Regions from separate parts of the Oerskovia sp. NPDC057915 genome, predicted to be linked through region 2. Evidence: predicted binding sites of a transcription regulator. Region 2 holds the regulator's gene; the other holds the start of a gene.
The links. Region 2 encodes Rex, which represses fermentation and respiration genes when NADH is low (regulators of the CRP and FNR family bind a similar motif). Its sites were predicted from a motif close to CTTGTGAANNNNTTCACAAG; they were not measured.
Positions count from the first base shown of each region.

Region 1 (8,388 bases), on a different contig from region 2:
TAGACCGTGAGGCCCTTCGCCCGGAACTGGTCGCGCACGCGCTCGACCAGCTCGACGTCGGGCGCCGGGGTGTCGTTGAGCTCGTACTCGCGCCCGAGCGTCTCCCACTTGTCCCGGCCCATCTGGTGGAAGGGCAGGACCTCGACCCGGGTGACCGTGCCGGGCCGGATCTCGTTGAGCGAGGCCGCGTAGTCCGCGACGACGTCGACGTGCTCGGCCTGGTCGGTCAGGCCCGGGACCAGCACGTACCGGATCCAGACCTCGACGGGACGCTCGGCCGTGACGCCGCCGGGCAGGCCCGACTCGGCCAGGCGCCGACCGAACTTCAGGGTCGGGTCCAGGGCACGGCCCGTGACCTTCTCGTACGTCGCGGCGTCGCCGGACTTGACGTCGAGGAGCACCAGGTCGGTGTCCGCGAGCATCTCGTCGCTCAGGTTCGCCCCGAGGAAGCCCGAGGTGTCGAGCGTGGTGTGCACGCCCATCTCCTTGGCGCCCCGCAGGATGCGCGCGGCGAACGCGGGCTGCATGAGCACCTCACCGCCCGAGAGGGTCAGACCGCCCTTGGTGGCGCGGAAGACCGGCAGGTACCGCTTGATGCGGGCCAGGAGCTCGTCGGCCGTGACCGGCTCCCCGTCCTTCATCTGCAGGGTGTCGGGGTTGTGGCAGTACAGGCACCGCAGCGGGCACCCGTTGAGGAAGACGGTCAGGCGCGTGCCCGGCCCGTCCACCGCGGTCACGAGCTCCCAGGAGTGCACGGAGCCGAGCTCGCCCGAGCGCATCATCGCGAGCTTGTCGTGCCTGTCGAGGTCCTCGGCCGTCGAGAGGCCGGAGACCCCGGCCCCCGTCCGGCGGCGGGGGGCCTCCGGTGCGTCCAGGTCGCTGTCGTGACCCAGGCCGTCACCGGAGGTCCGCCACGGCAGCGGAGCCGAGGCGACCCCGTCGACCCCGTAGCGGGCGGCGGCACGCGCGGGCACCTGGCCTGCTGCGGGCGTCGAGAGAGTCGTCATGATGGTTCCGCCGTTCTGCGCTCAGAGAGCGCCGTGGAAGGTCCGCGAGAGGACGTCGAGCTGCTGCTCGCGGGTGAGCCGCACGAAGTTCACGGCGTACCCGGAGACACGGATCGTGAGCTGAGGGTAGTTCTCGGGGTGCTCCATGGCGTCCTCGAGAGTCTCCTTCACCAGCACGTTGACGTTCATGTGGTAGCCGTCGCCACCGACCGACGCGTCGAGCAGACCCGCGAGGTTCGCGACCTGCTCGTCCCGCGTGCGACCCAGGCCGCTCGGGACGACCGTGTTGGTCAGCGAGATGCCGTCCTGCGCCTCGTTGTACGGCAGCTTCGCGACCGACAGGGCCGAGGCGAGCATGCCGTGCGTGTCGCGCCCGTTCATCGGGTTGGCACCCGGCGAGAAGGGCTCGCCCGCGCGGCGACCGTCGGGCGTGTTGCCCGTGGCCTTGCCGTAGACGACGTTCGACGTGATGGTCAGGACGGACTGCGTCGGCAGGGCGTCGCGGTACATCTTGTGCGAACGGATCTTCGTCATGAACGACTCGACGAGCTCGACCGCGATCGCGTCGACGCGGTCGTCGTCGTTGCCGTAGGCCGGGTAGTCGCCCTCGGTCACGTAGTCGACCACGATGCCGCGCTCGTCGAACACGGGCGTGACCGTCGCGTACTTGATGGCCGACAGGGAGTCGGCGGCGACCGCGAGACCCGCGATGCCGCAGGCCATGGTCCGCAGGACCTCCTTGTCGTGGAGGGCCATCTCGAGACGCTCGTAGGCGTACTTGTCGTGCGACCAGTGGATGCAGTTGAGCGCCTCGACGTAGGTCTCGGCGAGCCAGTCCATGGTCTTGTCGAAGCGGGCGCGGACGTCGTCGTAGTCGAGGGGCTGGCCCTGGGGCACGGGGGCGACGACCGGGGAGACCTGCTTGCCCGTGACCTCGTCCTTGCCGCCGTTGATGGCGTACAGGAGGGTCTTGGCGAGGTTCACGCGGGCACCGAAGAACTGCATCTGCTTGCCGACCGCCATGGGCGAGACGCAGCACGCGATCGCGGCGTCGTCACCCCAGGCCGGACGGATCTGCTCGTCCGACTCGTACTGGACGGCCGAGGTGTCGATCGAGACCTTGGCGCAGAAGTCCTTGAACCCCTGCGGCAGGCGCGGGCTCCAGAAGACCGTCATGTTGGGCTCGGGGGCCGGGCCCAGGTTGTACAGCGTCTGCAGGAAGCGGAACGAGTTCTTCGTGACGAGCGGACGACCGTCGTCGCCCATGCCGCCGATGGTCTCGGTGACCCACGTCGGGTCGCCCGAGAACAGGGAGTCGTACTCCGGGGTGCGCAGGAAGCGCACGATCCGCAGCTTGATCACGAAGTCGTCGATGATCTCCTGAGCCTGCTCCTCGGTGATGACACCGGCGGCGAGGTCGCGCTCGAGGTACACGTCGAGGAAGGTCGAGGTGCGGCCCAGCGACATCGCGGCGCCGTTCTGCTCCTTGACCGCGGCGAGATAGCCGAAGTAGAGCCACTGGACGGCCTCGCGGGCGTTGGTGGCCGGGCCGGAGATGTCGTAGCCGTAGGAGGCGGCCATCTGCTTGAGCTCGCCCAGCGCACGGATCTGCTCCGCGTGCTCCTCGCGCTCGCGCACGATCTTCTCGCTGAACGGCTGGGTGTCGAGGTCCAGCTTGTCGAGCTTCTTGGCGGCGACGAGCTGGTCGACGCCGTAGAGCGCGACGCGACGGTAGTCACCGATGATGCGGCCGCGGCCGTAGGCGTCGGGCAGGCCCGTGATGATGTGCGAGCTGCGTGCTGCGCGGACGTTGGGCGGGTAGATGTCGAAGACGCCCTGGTTGTGGGTCTTGCGGTACTCGCTGAAGACCTTCTTGAGCTCCTGGTCGACCGGGTAGCCGTAGGTCTCGAGCGCGCCCTCGACCATGCGCCATCCGCCGTTGGGCATGATCGCACGCTTGAGCGGGGCGTCGGTCTGGAGGCCGACGATGACCTCGGAGTCCTTGTCGATGTAACCGGGCGCGTGCGCCGTGATGCCGGCGGGCGTGTGCGGGTCGACGTCGTAGATGCCCTTCTCGCGCTCGGCGGGGAACATCTCGGAGAGCTTGGCCCAGATGCCGGTCGTGCGCTCCGTGGGTCCGGCGAGGAAGGAGTCGTCACCCTCGTACGGGGTGTAGTTGCGCTGGATGAAGTCGCGCACGTCGACCGTGTCCTGCCAGGGACCTGCGGTGAAGCCGGCCCATGCGGGGACGGTCGCGTCGTCCTGGCCGCCAGTGGTGCTGCGAGCCTCGGAAATGCTGGTCATATCACTCTCCTCGACGTCCACGCCGCGCTGCCTGCGCGGCGGGGGTAAAGACCTTGGTCGACGCGGGAAATCCGTGCCGTCCTGCCGTTCTCCTTCGCCCTTTCAGGCTACGACCCGCAGAGGGTGTCGGCGTGGCAAAGACGCTGTCACCTGGCTCACAGGCCGCGGTACCGAAACACGGTCCGACGTCTCGAGAATGGCGGAATTCCAACCCTTCTACGACTTTCAACATGCATCTAAGCGACTTCATTCCACCTTGTGACGGTCTTCACATGACCTTTTCGTGGGAGTCTTTAGACCCCTTCTTCGGGACCAAGGTCCCTTGCGGGACGACCGGCGATCCGCATCTCTCCCCGTTCCACCGAAAAGCCTCACCCTACGGGCGACGGCGCACCCGTGCACCTACGGCGCGGTCCGCGCGGTGGCGAGCCCGCCGGGCACGCCAGATGCCGCCCGTCACGGCCCGGGACCGGGTCCGGGGCCGCGACGAGCGGCATCTCCAGGCGAGCTGTCCGACACGCCTCGACCCCTCTATGCACGGGGCGACCACCTCACCGCTCGCCCCGAGCGCCCAACGCCGCGCTCCGCCGTCGGGCGCCACGAGAACGGGGTGCGGCGGCCGCCCGACGCGCTCCCTGCGTGCGAAGCGCGCACCAGGCGTGTGAGACTGCCTCGATGCGAACCATGGGAGTCGAGGAGGAGTTCCTCCTCGTCGGTCCCGACGGCATCCCCACCGCCGTCGCGACCGAGGTCATCGAGTCGTCCGGCACCACCGAGGTCACCGAGGGAGGGCTCGGTGCGTCGGGCGGCTCACGCCCGGACCGGCCCGACGACGCGCCCGGCGGCGACCTCGAGCTCGAGCTCATGGAGGAGCAGCTCGAGACCGGCACGCACCCCTGCGCGGACCTGTCCGACCTCGCCCAGGAGATCCGCGACGGGCGCATCCGGGCCAACAAGGCCGCCGAGCAGCGCGACGCGCGCATCGTGGCGCTCGGCACGTCGCCCGTGCCCGTCTCCCCCACGACCGTGGGGAAGCTGCGCTACCTCGAGGCGCGCGCCGCGTTCGGCCTCACGGCGCGTGAGCAGCTCACGGGCGGCTGCCACGTGCACGTCTCGGTCTCCTCGGACACCGAGGGCGTCGCGGTCCTCGACCGCATCGGCCCCTGGCTCGCCCCGCTCCTCGCACTGAGCGCCAACTCGCCGTACTGGCAGGGCGAGGACAGCGGGTACGCGAGCTTCCGGTCCCAGGTGTGGTCGCGGTGGCCGACGGCGGGTCCCGCCCCGTCGTTCGGCACGCCCGAGGCGTACCGCGCCACGGTCGACGCCCTGGTCGCCACGGGCACGATCCTGGACACCGCGATGATCTACTTCGACGCCCGGCTGTCCGCGTCCTACCCGACCGTCGAGATCCGCGTCGCGGACGTGTGCCTCGACGCCGACACCGCGACCCTCCTCGCGGCCCTGGCCCGCGGGCTCGTCGAGACCGCGGCGCGCGAGGCCGACGCCGGCACCTCCGCGCCCATGCTCCACCCCGAGCTCCTGCGCACCGCCTCCTGGCGGGCCGGTCGATCCGGGATCTCGGGCGACCTCGTCTCACCGCTCACCTGGAGGCCCGCGACCGCGCACGACGTCGTGGGCCAGCTCGTGACGCACGTGCGCGAGGCGCTCGTCGACGCGGGCGACCTCGACGCCGTGACCGACCTGCTCGGGAGGCTGTGGTCGACCGGCGGCGGCGCCGGACGTCAGCGGACGTGGTACGCGGGCTCGGGCGACCTGCGCGCCGTGGTCGAGCGCGCCGCGCAGGCGACGCTGGCCTGAGGCCCCTGCCCACGCACGAGGGGCGCGGACCGTGCGGTCCGCGCCCCTCGTGCCTCCCCCGACCTCGCGGGGGTCAGAGCAGCGCGAGCGCCGTGAGCGCGTCGCGCGTGACGTCCTGCGCCGTGAGGCGGTGCGTGGCCTTGACCTGGTCGATCGACATGTGGTCGAGGAAGACCGTCGGCAGCCCCAGGGGGACGACCGGCACCGTGACCCCGGCCTCGACCGCACGCTGCCCCAGGAGCGAGCCCACGCCGCCGTCGGCCAGGCCGTCCTCGATCGTGACCACCAGATCGTGCTCGCCCGTGAGCTTCACGAGCGCCGAGGGCATGGGCAGGACCCAGGTGGGCGACACGACCGTGACGTCGACCCCGTGCGCCGCGAGCGCCTCACCGGCCGCCATCGCGGTGCCGGTCATGGACCCGACACCCACGAGGAGCACCTTCCGGGTCGTGGCGCCCGACCCGGCGGACTTCTTGGCCGGCACGGCGTCGTGGCGCGCGACGACGTCGACGCCGTCGAGGGTCTCGATCGCGGGGATCGGCTCGACGACCGCCCCCTTGGGGTAGCGCACGACCGACGGCGCGTCGTCGATGTCGACCGCGTGGCGCAGGGCGTCGCGCAGCGTCGGCTCGTCGCGCGGCGCGGCCAGGTGCAGGCCCGGCACGATGCGCAGCATGGCCATGTCCCACATGCCGTTGTGGCTCGCGCCGTCCTCGCCCGTGATGCCGGCACGGTCCAGGACGAACGTGACGCCCGCCTTGTGCAGCGCCACGTCCATGAGGACCTGGTCGAACGCACGGTTGAGGAAGGTCGCGTAGACCGCGACGACCGGGTGCAGTCCCGCGAAGGCCATGCCCGCGGCCGAGGTCGCGGCGTGCTGCTCGGCGATGCCGACGTCGAACGTGCGCTCGGGGAACGCCTCGGCGAACGGCGCGAGGCCCACGGGGTGCAACATGGCCGCGGTGATCGCGACGACGTCGGGGCGGCGGCGCCCGATCCTGACGATCTCGTCGGCGAAGACCGAGGTCCACCCGAAGCGCGAGGGCGCGACGGGCAGCCCGGTCTCGGGGTGGATCTGGCCCACCGCGTGGAAGCGGTCGGCGACGTCCTGCTCGGCCGGGGTGTACCCGCGGCCCTTCTCGGTGATGACGTGCACGATCACGGGCGCGCCGTACGAGCGGGCCCGGACGAACGCGTGCTCGAGCGCCTCGATGTCGTGGCCGTCGACCGGGCCGATGTACTTGATGCCCAGGTCCTCGAACATGCCCTGGGGTGCGACGACGTCCTTGAGGCCCTTCTTGAGCCCGTGGAGCCACTCGTACGCGAAGCGACCGGGCGCTCCCGAGCGCGAGAGCGTGCGCTTGCCCCAGTCGAGGAAGTTCTCGTACCCGCGCGTGGTGCGCAGGGTCGACAGGTGGTGCGCCATGCCGCCGATGGTCGGCGAGTAGGAGCGGCCGTTGTCGTTGACGACGATGACCAGGCGGCGGTCCTGGCTCTCGGCGATGTTGTTGAGCGCCTCCCAGGCCATGCCGCCCGTGAGCGCGCCGTCGCCGATGACCGAGACGACGTGCCGGTCGCGCAGGCCGCGGACCACGTTGGCCTTGGCGATCCCGTCGCCCCAGCTCAGCGCGGTCGACGCGTGCGAGTTCTCGACGATGTCGTGAGGAGACTCGGCGCGGCTCGGGTACCCCGACATGCCGTCGCGCTTGCGCAGCGCGGAGAAGTCCTGGCGGCCCGTGAGCAGCTTGTGCACGTACGACTGGTGGCCCGTGTCGAACACGAACGAGTCCTTGGGCGAGTCGAAGACCCGGTGCATCGCGAGCGTCAGCTCGACGACGCCGAGGTTCGGCCCGAGGTGCCCGCCCGTGCGGGAGACGGCGGACACGAGGAACTCGCGGATCTCCGCGGCGAGGGTCTCCACCTGCTGGGGGGTCAGTCGCCGAAGGTCCTCCGGGGACGTGATGCTGCTCAACAGGGTCATAACCGCTCCGTTCCGCCTGCCATTCGACTAGCCCGACAACTCTAGGCCGTCAGGCGGGGTGCTCGCGCCCGGAAAGGGCTGGTCACGACCTCTGCACGTGCTGGGCACCCGATCCGCCCGCCCCCTCGCGAATCCCTCCGTAGACTGCTGTGGTGCGCTTCCTGCCGGGCCAGCGGCCCACCACCGACCTGACCTACGGCGACGTGTTCCTCGTCCCGTCCCGCTCCGAGATCACGTCGCGCTTCGACGTCGACCTGTCGTCCGACGACGGCACGGGCACCACGATCCCGCTCGTCGTGGCGAACATGACGGCGGTCGCGGGTCGGCGCATGGCCGAGACGGTCGCGCGGCGCGGCGGGATCGTCGTGATCCCGCAGGACGTGCCGACCGACGTGGTCGCGGACGTGATCGCCGACGTCAAGAGCAAGGACCCGGTCATCGAGACCCCGGTCGTGGTCTCCCCCACGGACACGGTGCACACCGCCCTGACGCTCATCGGCAAGCGGTCGCACGGTGCGGCGGTGGTCCTCGAGGGCGACCGCCCCGTCGGCGTCGTCACCGAGGCCGACTGCCTCGGCGTGGACCGCTTCACGCAGGTCCGCCAGGTCATGTCCGCCCAGCCGCAGGTCGTCGAGGCGTCCGTGGTCACGGGCGCCGGCGGCCTCGAGGCCGCGTTCGACGAGCTCCACCGCTCGCGCCGCAAGGTCGCACCGGTCGTGCGCGACGGGCGGCTCGTGGGCGTCCTGACGCGTCGCGGCGCGCTGCGGTCGAGCGTCTACTCCCCCGCCCTGGACGACGCGGGCCGGCTGCGGATCGCCGCGGCCGTCGGCATCAACGGCGACGTCAAGGCCAAGGCCGCCGAGCTCCTCGCCGCAGGCGCCGACGTCCTCGTGGTCGACACGGCCCACGGCCACCAGGTCAAGATGCTCCAGGCCCTCGAGGCCGTGCGCTCGCTCGACCCGCAGGTCCCGATCGTGGCGGGCAACGTCGTGACGGCCGAGGGCGTGCGCGACCTCGTGGCCGCGGGTGCGGACATCGTCAAGGTCGGGGTCGGCCCGGGCGCAATGTGCACGACCCGCATGATGACGGCCGTTGGCCGCCCGCAGTTCTCCGCGGTCCTCGAGTGCGCCGAGGCCGCGCGCGAGCTGGGCAAGCACGTGTGGGCCGACGGCGGGGTGCGCCACCCGCGCGACGTCGCCCTGGCCCTCGCGGCGGGCGCGTCCCAGGTCATGATCGGGTCCTGGTTCGCGGGGACGCACGAGTCCCCGGGCGACCTGC
Region 1 covers NZ_JBHVOS010000020.1:38,404-46,791, forward strand. The annotation lists gene pflA (pyruvate formate-lyase-activating protein) at 1-1,007, opposite strand, end outside; gene pflB (formate C-acetyltransferase) at 1,029-3,311, opposite strand; gene ACFVQ3_RS14185 (glutamate--cysteine ligase) at 3,987-5,129, shown strand; gene dxs (1-deoxy-D-xylulose-5-phosphate synthase) at 5,203-7,110, opposite strand; gene ACFVQ3_RS14195 (GuaB1 family IMP dehydrogenase-related protein) at 7,263-8,388, shown strand, end outside.
Region 1: a site for Rex is predicted at 3,567-3,586, ahead of pflB (formate C-acetyltransferase). Genes of this name have one in related genera too.

Region 2 (8,388 bases):
CGCTGCCTCCTCCTCGGTGGTGCGTGCCTCGGGCTCGGGGTGGCTGTAGGCGTCGTCGATGCCCTCGGGGCGGTACAGGTCCTTGTCGCTCATCAGATCACCGTCTCGAAGCCGGTGATGAGGCCGCTGAGGCGCGCGGTCCACGAGCCCCAGATGCCCGTCACGAGGGCCAGGCCGATGAGGATGAGCATGCCGCCGCCGATGCGCATGATCGCGACGCGGTGGCGACGGAGGAAGGCCACGGCCTTCTTGGAGCGCTCGAGCCCGATCCCGATGAGCAGGAACGGGACGCCCAGGCCCAGGCTGTACGCGATCCCCAGGATCGCGCCGCGGCCGGCCGTGGCCTCGTCGAGCGAGAGCGCCACGACGGCCGTGAGGGTCGGGCCGATGCAGGGCGCCCAGCCGAGGCCGAACACGATGCCGAGCAGGGGTGCGCCCCAGAGACCGGCGGTGGGGCTCAGGTGCAGGCGACGGTCGCGCTGGAGGAACGGCATGGCACCCATGAACGCGAAGCCCATGAGGATCACGACGACCCCGAGGACGCGCGTGATGACGTCCTCCCACTCCTTGACGTGGACGCCCACGGCGCCCGCGGCGACCATGAGCAGCACGAACACGAGCGTGAAGCCCGCGACGAACAGGCCCACGCCGGTCACGACGCGCCAGCGCCCGGTGGTCCGGGACGTCTTCAGGGCGGTGCCCCCGCCCCCCGCACGGGCCCCGGTCGTGCCGGCGTTGGCTGCCGCGAGCCCGCTCACGTAGCCCACGTAGCCGGGGACGAGGGGCAGGACGCACGGGGACGCGAACGACACGAGCCCTGCGAGGATCGCGACGGGCACCGCCAGCAGCATCGAGCCGCTGAACGCGGTCGTCGCGAACGTGGAGCCGACGTCGCCGGCGAACGAGAGGGGACCCATGCGTCAGGCGCTCTCGGCGAGCAGGTCGTCGACGAGGGCGCCGAGCGTCGACCCCTCCGCACGCCCGATGATGCGCGCGGCGACGCGGCCCTCGCGGTCGAGCACGACGGTCGTCGGCACGGCCTGGAGCGGCACGGAGCCCTCGAGCGTCGCGATGGCCTCGCCGCGCGTGTCCTCGATCGAGGGGTAGGGCACCTCGAACGTGCGCTCGAACGCGAGCGCGGCACCGGCGTCGTCGGTGCTGTTGATGCCGAGCAGGTGCACGCCGTCGGCCGCGCGGTCGTTCGCGAGCGCGACCAGGTCCGGCGCCTCGGCCCGGCAGGGTGCGCACGAGGCGTACCAGGTGTTGACGACGACGACGTCACCCAGCCACTGCGAGGTGTCGACGGCGCCGCCCTCGAAGTCCGTGCCGGTCAGGACCACGGGCTCGTCCCGGTCGGAGACGTCCCACGTCTTGACCGAGCCGTCGCCCGACACGTAGCCCTGGCCCACGACGTCGTCGGGGCTCGTGGCCCCCGACTCCTGGGAGCAGGCGGTGAGGACCAGGCCGAGCGAGACGAGGGCGACGATCCCGGAGGTCGCGCGGGCGCGACCCTGCCGGGCACGGGAAGGGCGGATCATGGCAGCACTGTCTCCCACCTGCCTGGGCACAACCTGAGAAGCGGCTGGTGCCTCACGCGCCCGAGACCTTCGCGGCCCCGGGCAGCAGGTCCGCGACCGGCTCGGTGTAGTGGATGCCCACGAGACGGTCGCCGTCGAAGCGCAGCGACGTGAGCGACGCGAGCGAGCACTGGCGGTTGCGGGGGTCGTGCCACAGACGCTTGCCCTCGAAGGCCAGGCGGGAGATCCAGATGGGGAGCTGGTGGCTCACGAGCACGACCTCGCGCCCCTCGGCCTGTGCGCGGGCGTCGTGGATCGCGGCGTGCATGCGCGCGACCTGCTGCTTGTACGGCTCGCCCCACGACGGACGCATCGGGTTCCACAGGTACGGCCAGTGGCCCGGGTGGCGCAGCGAGCCGTCGCCCACGCCGAACTTCATCCCCTCGAAGTGGTTGCCCGCCTCGATGAGACGCTCGTCCGTCCCGAGGGTCAGCCCGAAGGCCTCCGCGACGGGGGTCGCGGTCTCCTGCGCCCGCTGGAGCGGGGAGGCGATGACCAGGGCGACGTCGAAGGGCTCGGGAGCGACGTCGTCGGGCAGCGCGGGTGCACCCTCGGCGGGCTTGCCCGACAGGTGCCCCGCGACGCGACGCGCCATCGTGTGCCCGAGCTCCGAGAGGTGGTAGCCGGGGATTCGACCGTAGAGGATGCCGTCCGGGTTGAAGACTTCACCGTGACGCATGAGGTGGACCGTGGTTGCGACCATGGGGACCAGTGTCCCAAAGTTCTGCCCGCACGGTGCACGCAGACGGCGTGCTCCCCGACACAGGCGCCCTGCGTCGGGACGTCTGCGACCACCGGTCCTCGCGCGCTACCGGTCCTCGCGCGCGTCCGCGTCCTGGCAGGCCGCGGCGATCGCGGCCATGGCCTCGCCGAGGCTGCGGAACTGCTCGGGGGTCAGGACGTCGACCATGAAGCGGCGTACCGCCCGGACGTGCCCCGGCGCGGAGGCGACGAGCTCGGCGTAGCCTGCGTCGGTCATGACGCAGTTCACCCCCCGTCGGTCGGTCTCGCTCGCGGAGCGCCGGACCAGCCCTCGCTGCTCCATGCGGTGCACGGTGTGCGTGACGCGGGACCGGGACCGGGCGAGGCCGTCGGCCAGGGCGGACATGCGCATGGTGTGGTCGCGGGCCTCGGAGAGCCGCACGAGCAGCTCGTACTCGCCGAGCGTGAGGGCCGAGTGCTCCTCGTGGTCCCTGCTCAGGGCCTCGACGAACCGGGCCGTGCCGTCGAGGTACTGGCGCCACGAGTGCTGCTGCCCCGCGTCGAGCCAGGGCGCGTCCTGCGGCGCGACCGCGCGCCTGTCCTGCTGAACCGTCATCTCCGCCTTCATCCGCCACGCCCCCACCGTCCGAACAACCGTCCCAGTCTCCCATCCGAGAACTGGTCCGCCCACCAGGGAATAGAGGGGCGGGGGCTTGCGTTGATGCGTTCGTATGAAGTTGAATCTTCAACTAATGGCACGTCGGACGGCGCGCCTGACGCACACGCACCACGACTTCCACAGGAGAGCACCCATGGCCACGACCCTTCCCGCCGGACTGACCGCAGGCACCTACGCGATCGACCCCTCGCACTCGCAGGCGACCTTCACGGTCCGCCACGCAGGCATCTCCAAGGTCCGCGGCTCGCTCGCGATCGCCGAGGGCACGCTCACCGTCGGTGACGACGTCGAGTCGTCCAACGTCGTCGCGGCGATCGACGCCAAGTCCGTCAACACCGGCGACGCAGGTCGCGACGGCCACCTCCAGTCGGCCGACTTCTGGGACGCCGAGAAGAACCCCACCTGGAACTTCGTCTCGACCGCGGTCGAGGCCGACGACGACGACTTCGTCATCGCGGGCGACCTGACCATCAACGGCGTGACCAAGCCGGTCAAGCTCGAGACCGAGTTCACGGGCACCGCCGTCGACGCGTACGGCAACTCGCGCGCCGGGTTCGAGGCCGAGACCGAGATCTCCCGCAAGGAGTTCGGCCTGACCTGGAACGTGGCCCTCGAGGCCGGCGGCGTGCTCGTCGGCGACAAGATCAAGATCGCGCTCGACCTCTCGGCGATCAAGCAGGCCTGAGCCTCTCGCCCCTGACCGGCCACCGCGTCCGCGGCCCGGTACGCCAGGAGCCGGCGACCCGTCACGGGTCGCCGGCTCCTGTGCTGTCACGAGCCGGCGGGCAGCCGGCGGGCAGCCGGCGGGCAGTCGGCGGGCAGCCGGCGGGCGCTGGGGCACGGCGACCCGAGGCCCGACGGCGTCGCACGCCGCGTCCGGTCCGGCCGCAGCCTGCGAGGCTAGGCGCCCGCGCTCTGCGTCCCGGCCCCCCGGTCCTCCTCGCCCCTGCCGCGGTTCGCGAGCGCCCGCGCCTGCGCGTGGAACGCCAGGATCTGCAGCTCGCTGCCCACGTCGACCGACCGCACGATCACGTCCTCCGGGAGCTGGAGCGCGCGCGGCGCGAAGTTCAGGATCTCCCGGACCCCCGCCTCGACGACCCGCTCCGCGACGTCCTGGGCCACGTGTGCCGGGGTCGCGAGGACCACGATCGTCACGTTCTCGCGGGCGAAGACCTCCTCGAGCGCGTCGACGTGCTCGATCACGAGCCCCGCGGCCTCGGTGCCGACCACGTCGGGCGAGGCGTCGAGCAGGGCCGCGACCTCGAACCCGCGCGTGCCGTAGCCCGAGTAGTTCGCCAGGGCGTGCCCCAGGGAACCGATGCCGACGATCGCGATCCTGTGCTCGTCCTCGACCCCCAGCGCCGACGTGATGTACGTCGCGAGCGAGTCGACGACGTAGCCCACGCCACGCGTGCCGTAGGACCCCAGGAAGGACAGGTCCTTGCGCAGCTGCGCGGACCCGACGCCCGCGAGCTCCGCGAGCTCGGTCGACGACGTCGTCTCGACGCCACGCCCCTCGAGATCGCGCAGGGCGCGCAGGTACGCGGGAAGCCGCGCCACCGTCGCGCCCGGAATTCCGGTATCACCCAGGGTCTCTGCCACCCGAACCACCCATGCTTCGTCGTGTCGTCGTCGCTGACGCTCTCGCTGTCCTGCTGTCTCGGATCATCCCAGGCTCGGCCCCCGGGGACGGAACGTCAGCCGGTGGCGCGTCGCCGCGAGAGCGCTCTGGCGAGCCTCGCTCCGTCGACCTGCCAGAACCCCTGCTGGACGCCGTCCACCGTCACGACGGGGACGTAGTCACCGTACTGCGCCGCGAGGGCGCCGGACGGGTCGGAGTCCACGTCGACCTCGGTCCAGGCCACGCCCTGGTCGGCGCACACCGCCCCGACCACCTCGCGGGCGTCCTCGCACAGGTGGCACCCGACGCGGCCGTAGAGCACGACGCGCGCGGGCGCGCTCGTGGCCTGGTCTGCGTCACGTCCGGCGGCGGTCTCAGGAACCTGTCCTGCGGCGGGATCTGCGGGGCTCACGACCCCAGCCTACGCATCTCGGACACCCGCTCCTGCCGCCCGTCCGGCGACCGTGCCCGGCGGGCGTCGTCGGCAAGGGTCTGCGCGCGCCGATAGAGTGGACGGCATGCCGACGTCTGCTCCTGGGTCCACCCATCCCACGGCAGCCTTCTTCGACGTCGACAACACCATCATCCGCGGCGCCAGCTCGTTCCACCTGGCCCGGGCGCTGTACCAGCGCGGCTTCTTCTCGACCCCGGACCTCGTGACCTTCGCGTTCCACCAGGCGCGCTACCTCCTGCTCGGGGAGAACAAGCGCCAGATCGACCAGGTCCGCACCCGGGCCCTCGACCTCGTCGCGGGGCGTTCGGTCGCGGAGGTCGTCGCGATCGGCGAGGAGGTCTACGACCAGGTCCTCGCGCTGCGCATCTACCCCGGCACCCAGAAGCTCCTCGACGAGCACATCGCGGCCGGTCACCAGGTGTGGCTCGTCTCCGCGACGCCGCTCGAGATCGGGCAGCTCATCGCGCGTCGTCTCGGGGCGACGGGGGCGCTCGGCACGGTCGCCGAGCACGAGGAGGGCCTCTACACGGGGCGGCTCGTGGGCGACATGATGCACGGGCGGGCCAAGGCCGCGGGCGTGCGCGAGCTCGCGGAACGGCACGGGATCGACCTGTCGGCGTCCTACGCGTACGGCGACTCGCTCAACGACGTGACCATGATGCAGGCCGTCGGCCACCCGTGCGCCATCAACCCCGACGCACGCCTGCGTCGGCACGCCAAGGACGTGGGCTGGCCCATCCGCGAGTTCCGCGGGCGCCGACGCCGCGTCGCGGGCCGGGGACTGAAGACCGCCAGCTGGGCCGGGGCCGCATGGGTCCTGGGGCTCGTGCTGCGCTCGATCCGCCGCTCGATCAAGGGCCGCGCAGGACTCTGAGGGGCCCTCGGGCCGCGCTGCGCGCGAGCCTGCTCGCCGAGTGTCGCGAGCCTGCTCGCCGAGTGTGCAGTTCGGGTCGTCCTGGAACGCCTGCGACAGCCCGAAGTGCACACTCGGCGAGCCGGCCACCCGCCAGGGCCGTCCGGGCATGCGAAGAGCCCGGCACCCTTGCGGCTACCGGGCTCTCGCGACAGCGTGCGCGTGACCGCGCGGCGCCGCTACTTCTTGTTGCGACGCTGGTGGCGCGTCTTGCGAAGCAGCTTGCGGTGCTTCTTCTTGGCCATACGCTTGCGGCGCTTCTTGATGACGGAGCCCATGGGTCCTCACAATGCTGGATCGGTGTGCGATCGGGATCGCCCCGATCATGGTGGTCCACGGCTGATCGGGAACCGACCAACACGAGAAAAAGTCCGTCTCCTAGACTACCTGCTCCCGGCGGGTGGCCCGAAATCGACGCCGGGTGACGTCGTCGGGCCGCTCGGAGCCGGGCCTCCGGCGAGCCGCAGACCCGTCCGCGCCCCGTCCCGCACCGGCCACCCGGCCACCGGGCACACGTGCACCCGGCCACCCGGCCACCCCACAGGTCAGTCGAAGTGCGCGTCGAGCCCCAGCAGCGGGAAGACGGCCTTGCGGGTCGCGACCACGGCGCGGTCCACCTCGTCCTCCGGGTCGTAGCCCTTGCCCCACGGCGAGAAGTCGACGTCCCCGTCCCCCATGAGCGCGGGCGTCTCGCGGTGAGCGGCCACGCTGATGTGGTCGCGCCACGCCCCCGGGACGGGCGTCGTGGGCGCCACGGGCGCGTGCACGACCTCGGCCACGACGTTCGACCACGCGTACGGCACGACCGACGTGACCGAGTACCCACCCCCGCCCAGGGCGACCCACCGGCCGGACGCGAGCTCGTGCGCGAGCTCGTGGATCCAGTGCACGGCCGCGCGCTGCGCGTCGATGCTCACGTCGAGGTCGCTCAGCGGGTCGTGGCCGTGCGCGTCGCACCCGTGCTGGGAGACGACCACCTGGGGCCGGAACGCCCGCAGCACCGGTGGCACCACGGCGTCGACGGCCCGGAGCCAGCGCGATCCGTCGGTACGGCGTGGCAGGGCCACGTTGACCGCCGTGCCCGCCGCCCCGGCACCACCCGTGTCGGTGGCGTGCCCCGTGCCGGGGAACAGCGTCGCGCCGCTCTGGTGCACCGAGACCGTCAGGACCCGCGGGTCGTCCCAGAACGCCTGCTCGACGCCGTCGCCGTGGTGGGCGTCGAGGTCGACGTACGCGACGCGCTCGGCCCCGTCGTCGAGCAGACGGCGGACCGCGGCCGCGGCGTCGTTGTAGATGCAGAAGCCCGACGCCGCCCCGCGCTGGGCGTGGTGCATGCCCCCGGCGATGTTGACGGCGTGCAGCGCACGGCCCGACCACACCGCGCCGGCGGCCTCGTACGAGCCGGACAGGATGCGGGCCGCTGCCTCGTGCATGCCCGCGAAGACGGGGTCGTCCTCGGTGCCCAGACCCAGGGCGGGGTTCTCGGCACCGTGCTCCGAGGCGGCATGGACGGCGGCGACGTAGGCGGGGTCGTGGACCAGGCCGAGGACCTCGTCGGTCGCGGGCGACGTGCCGACGACCTCGACCCCCGGCGCGTCGAGCAGCCCCAGCGCGCGTACGAGGCGCATCGTCAGGTCGAGCCGGGTCGGGGACATGGGGTGCCCGTGCCCGAAGTCGTAGCCCAGCAGGTCCGGGCTCCACACGACCTGCGCGACGAACGGCACGGTGTCTGGCTCGGTCACGTGCGCTCCTCGGTCCGGTGGTCGGTGGCGGGCAGGAGACACGGTATCCCCCGCACGGCCCGACGGCGCCCCGCAGTTCAGCCGGTGGGCACGGGCGGTCCTGTGGCAGAGTTGGGCGACACATCGGCACGCACGGCGACCGGCACGGCCCCGCTCGGGGTCCCGGCGCCACCCGTCCACCCGGACGAGGACGCACGGACAGGGAGACGGAGGACCGATGGCCCAGGGCGTCTCCGGGCGTTTCTTCGCCGGTCGGGAGCTGATCGACCGGCTCGCCAGGCACTCCCCCGCCCGCCTCGCGGTGACGGTCTTCGCGGCCGTGATCTCGCTGTTCACGCTCCTCCTCATGGCGCCGTGGGCCACGACGTCCGGGAGGTCGGCGTCGTTCGTCGACGCGCTGTTCACGGCGACGTCGGCCGTGTGCGTCACGGGCCTCGTGGTCGTCCCGACGGGGACCTACTGGTCCACGTACGGGCAGGTCGTGATCCTCGTGGGCATCAAGATCGGCGGCCTGGGCGTCATGACCCTCGCGTCGATCCTCGGCATGGCCGTCTCGCGGCGGATCGGCCTCACGCAGAAGCTGCTCACCGCCTCGGAGACCAAGACGACACGGCTCGGCGAGGTCGGCTCGCTGATCCGTGTCGTCATCATCACCTCGACGACCATCGAGCTGCTCATCGCGCTCCTGCTCCTGCCGCGC
Region 2 covers NZ_JBHVOS010000011.1:58,998-67,385, reverse strand. The annotation lists gene ACFVQ3_RS09310 (cytochrome c biogenesis protein ResB) at 1-93, opposite strand, end outside; gene ACFVQ3_RS09305 (cytochrome c biogenesis CcdA family protein) at 93-917, opposite strand; gene ACFVQ3_RS09300 (TlpA family protein disulfide reductase) at 921-1,538, opposite strand; gene ACFVQ3_RS09295 (histidine phosphatase family protein) at 1,591-2,280, opposite strand; gene ACFVQ3_RS09290 (MarR family winged helix-turn-helix transcriptional regulator) at 2,386-2,895, opposite strand; gene ACFVQ3_RS09285 (YceI family protein) at 3,092-3,643, shown strand; gene ACFVQ3_RS09280 (redox-sensing transcriptional repressor Rex) at 3,859-4,560, opposite strand; gene ACFVQ3_RS09275 (glutaredoxin family protein) at 4,656-4,991, opposite strand; gene ACFVQ3_RS09270 (HAD family phosphatase) at 5,098-5,907, shown strand; gene ACFVQ3_RS09265 (30S ribosomal protein bS22) at 6,126-6,224, opposite strand; gene ACFVQ3_RS09260 (acetoin utilization protein AcuC) at 6,492-7,688, opposite strand; gene ACFVQ3_RS09255 (TrkH family potassium uptake protein) at 7,906-8,388, shown strand, end outside.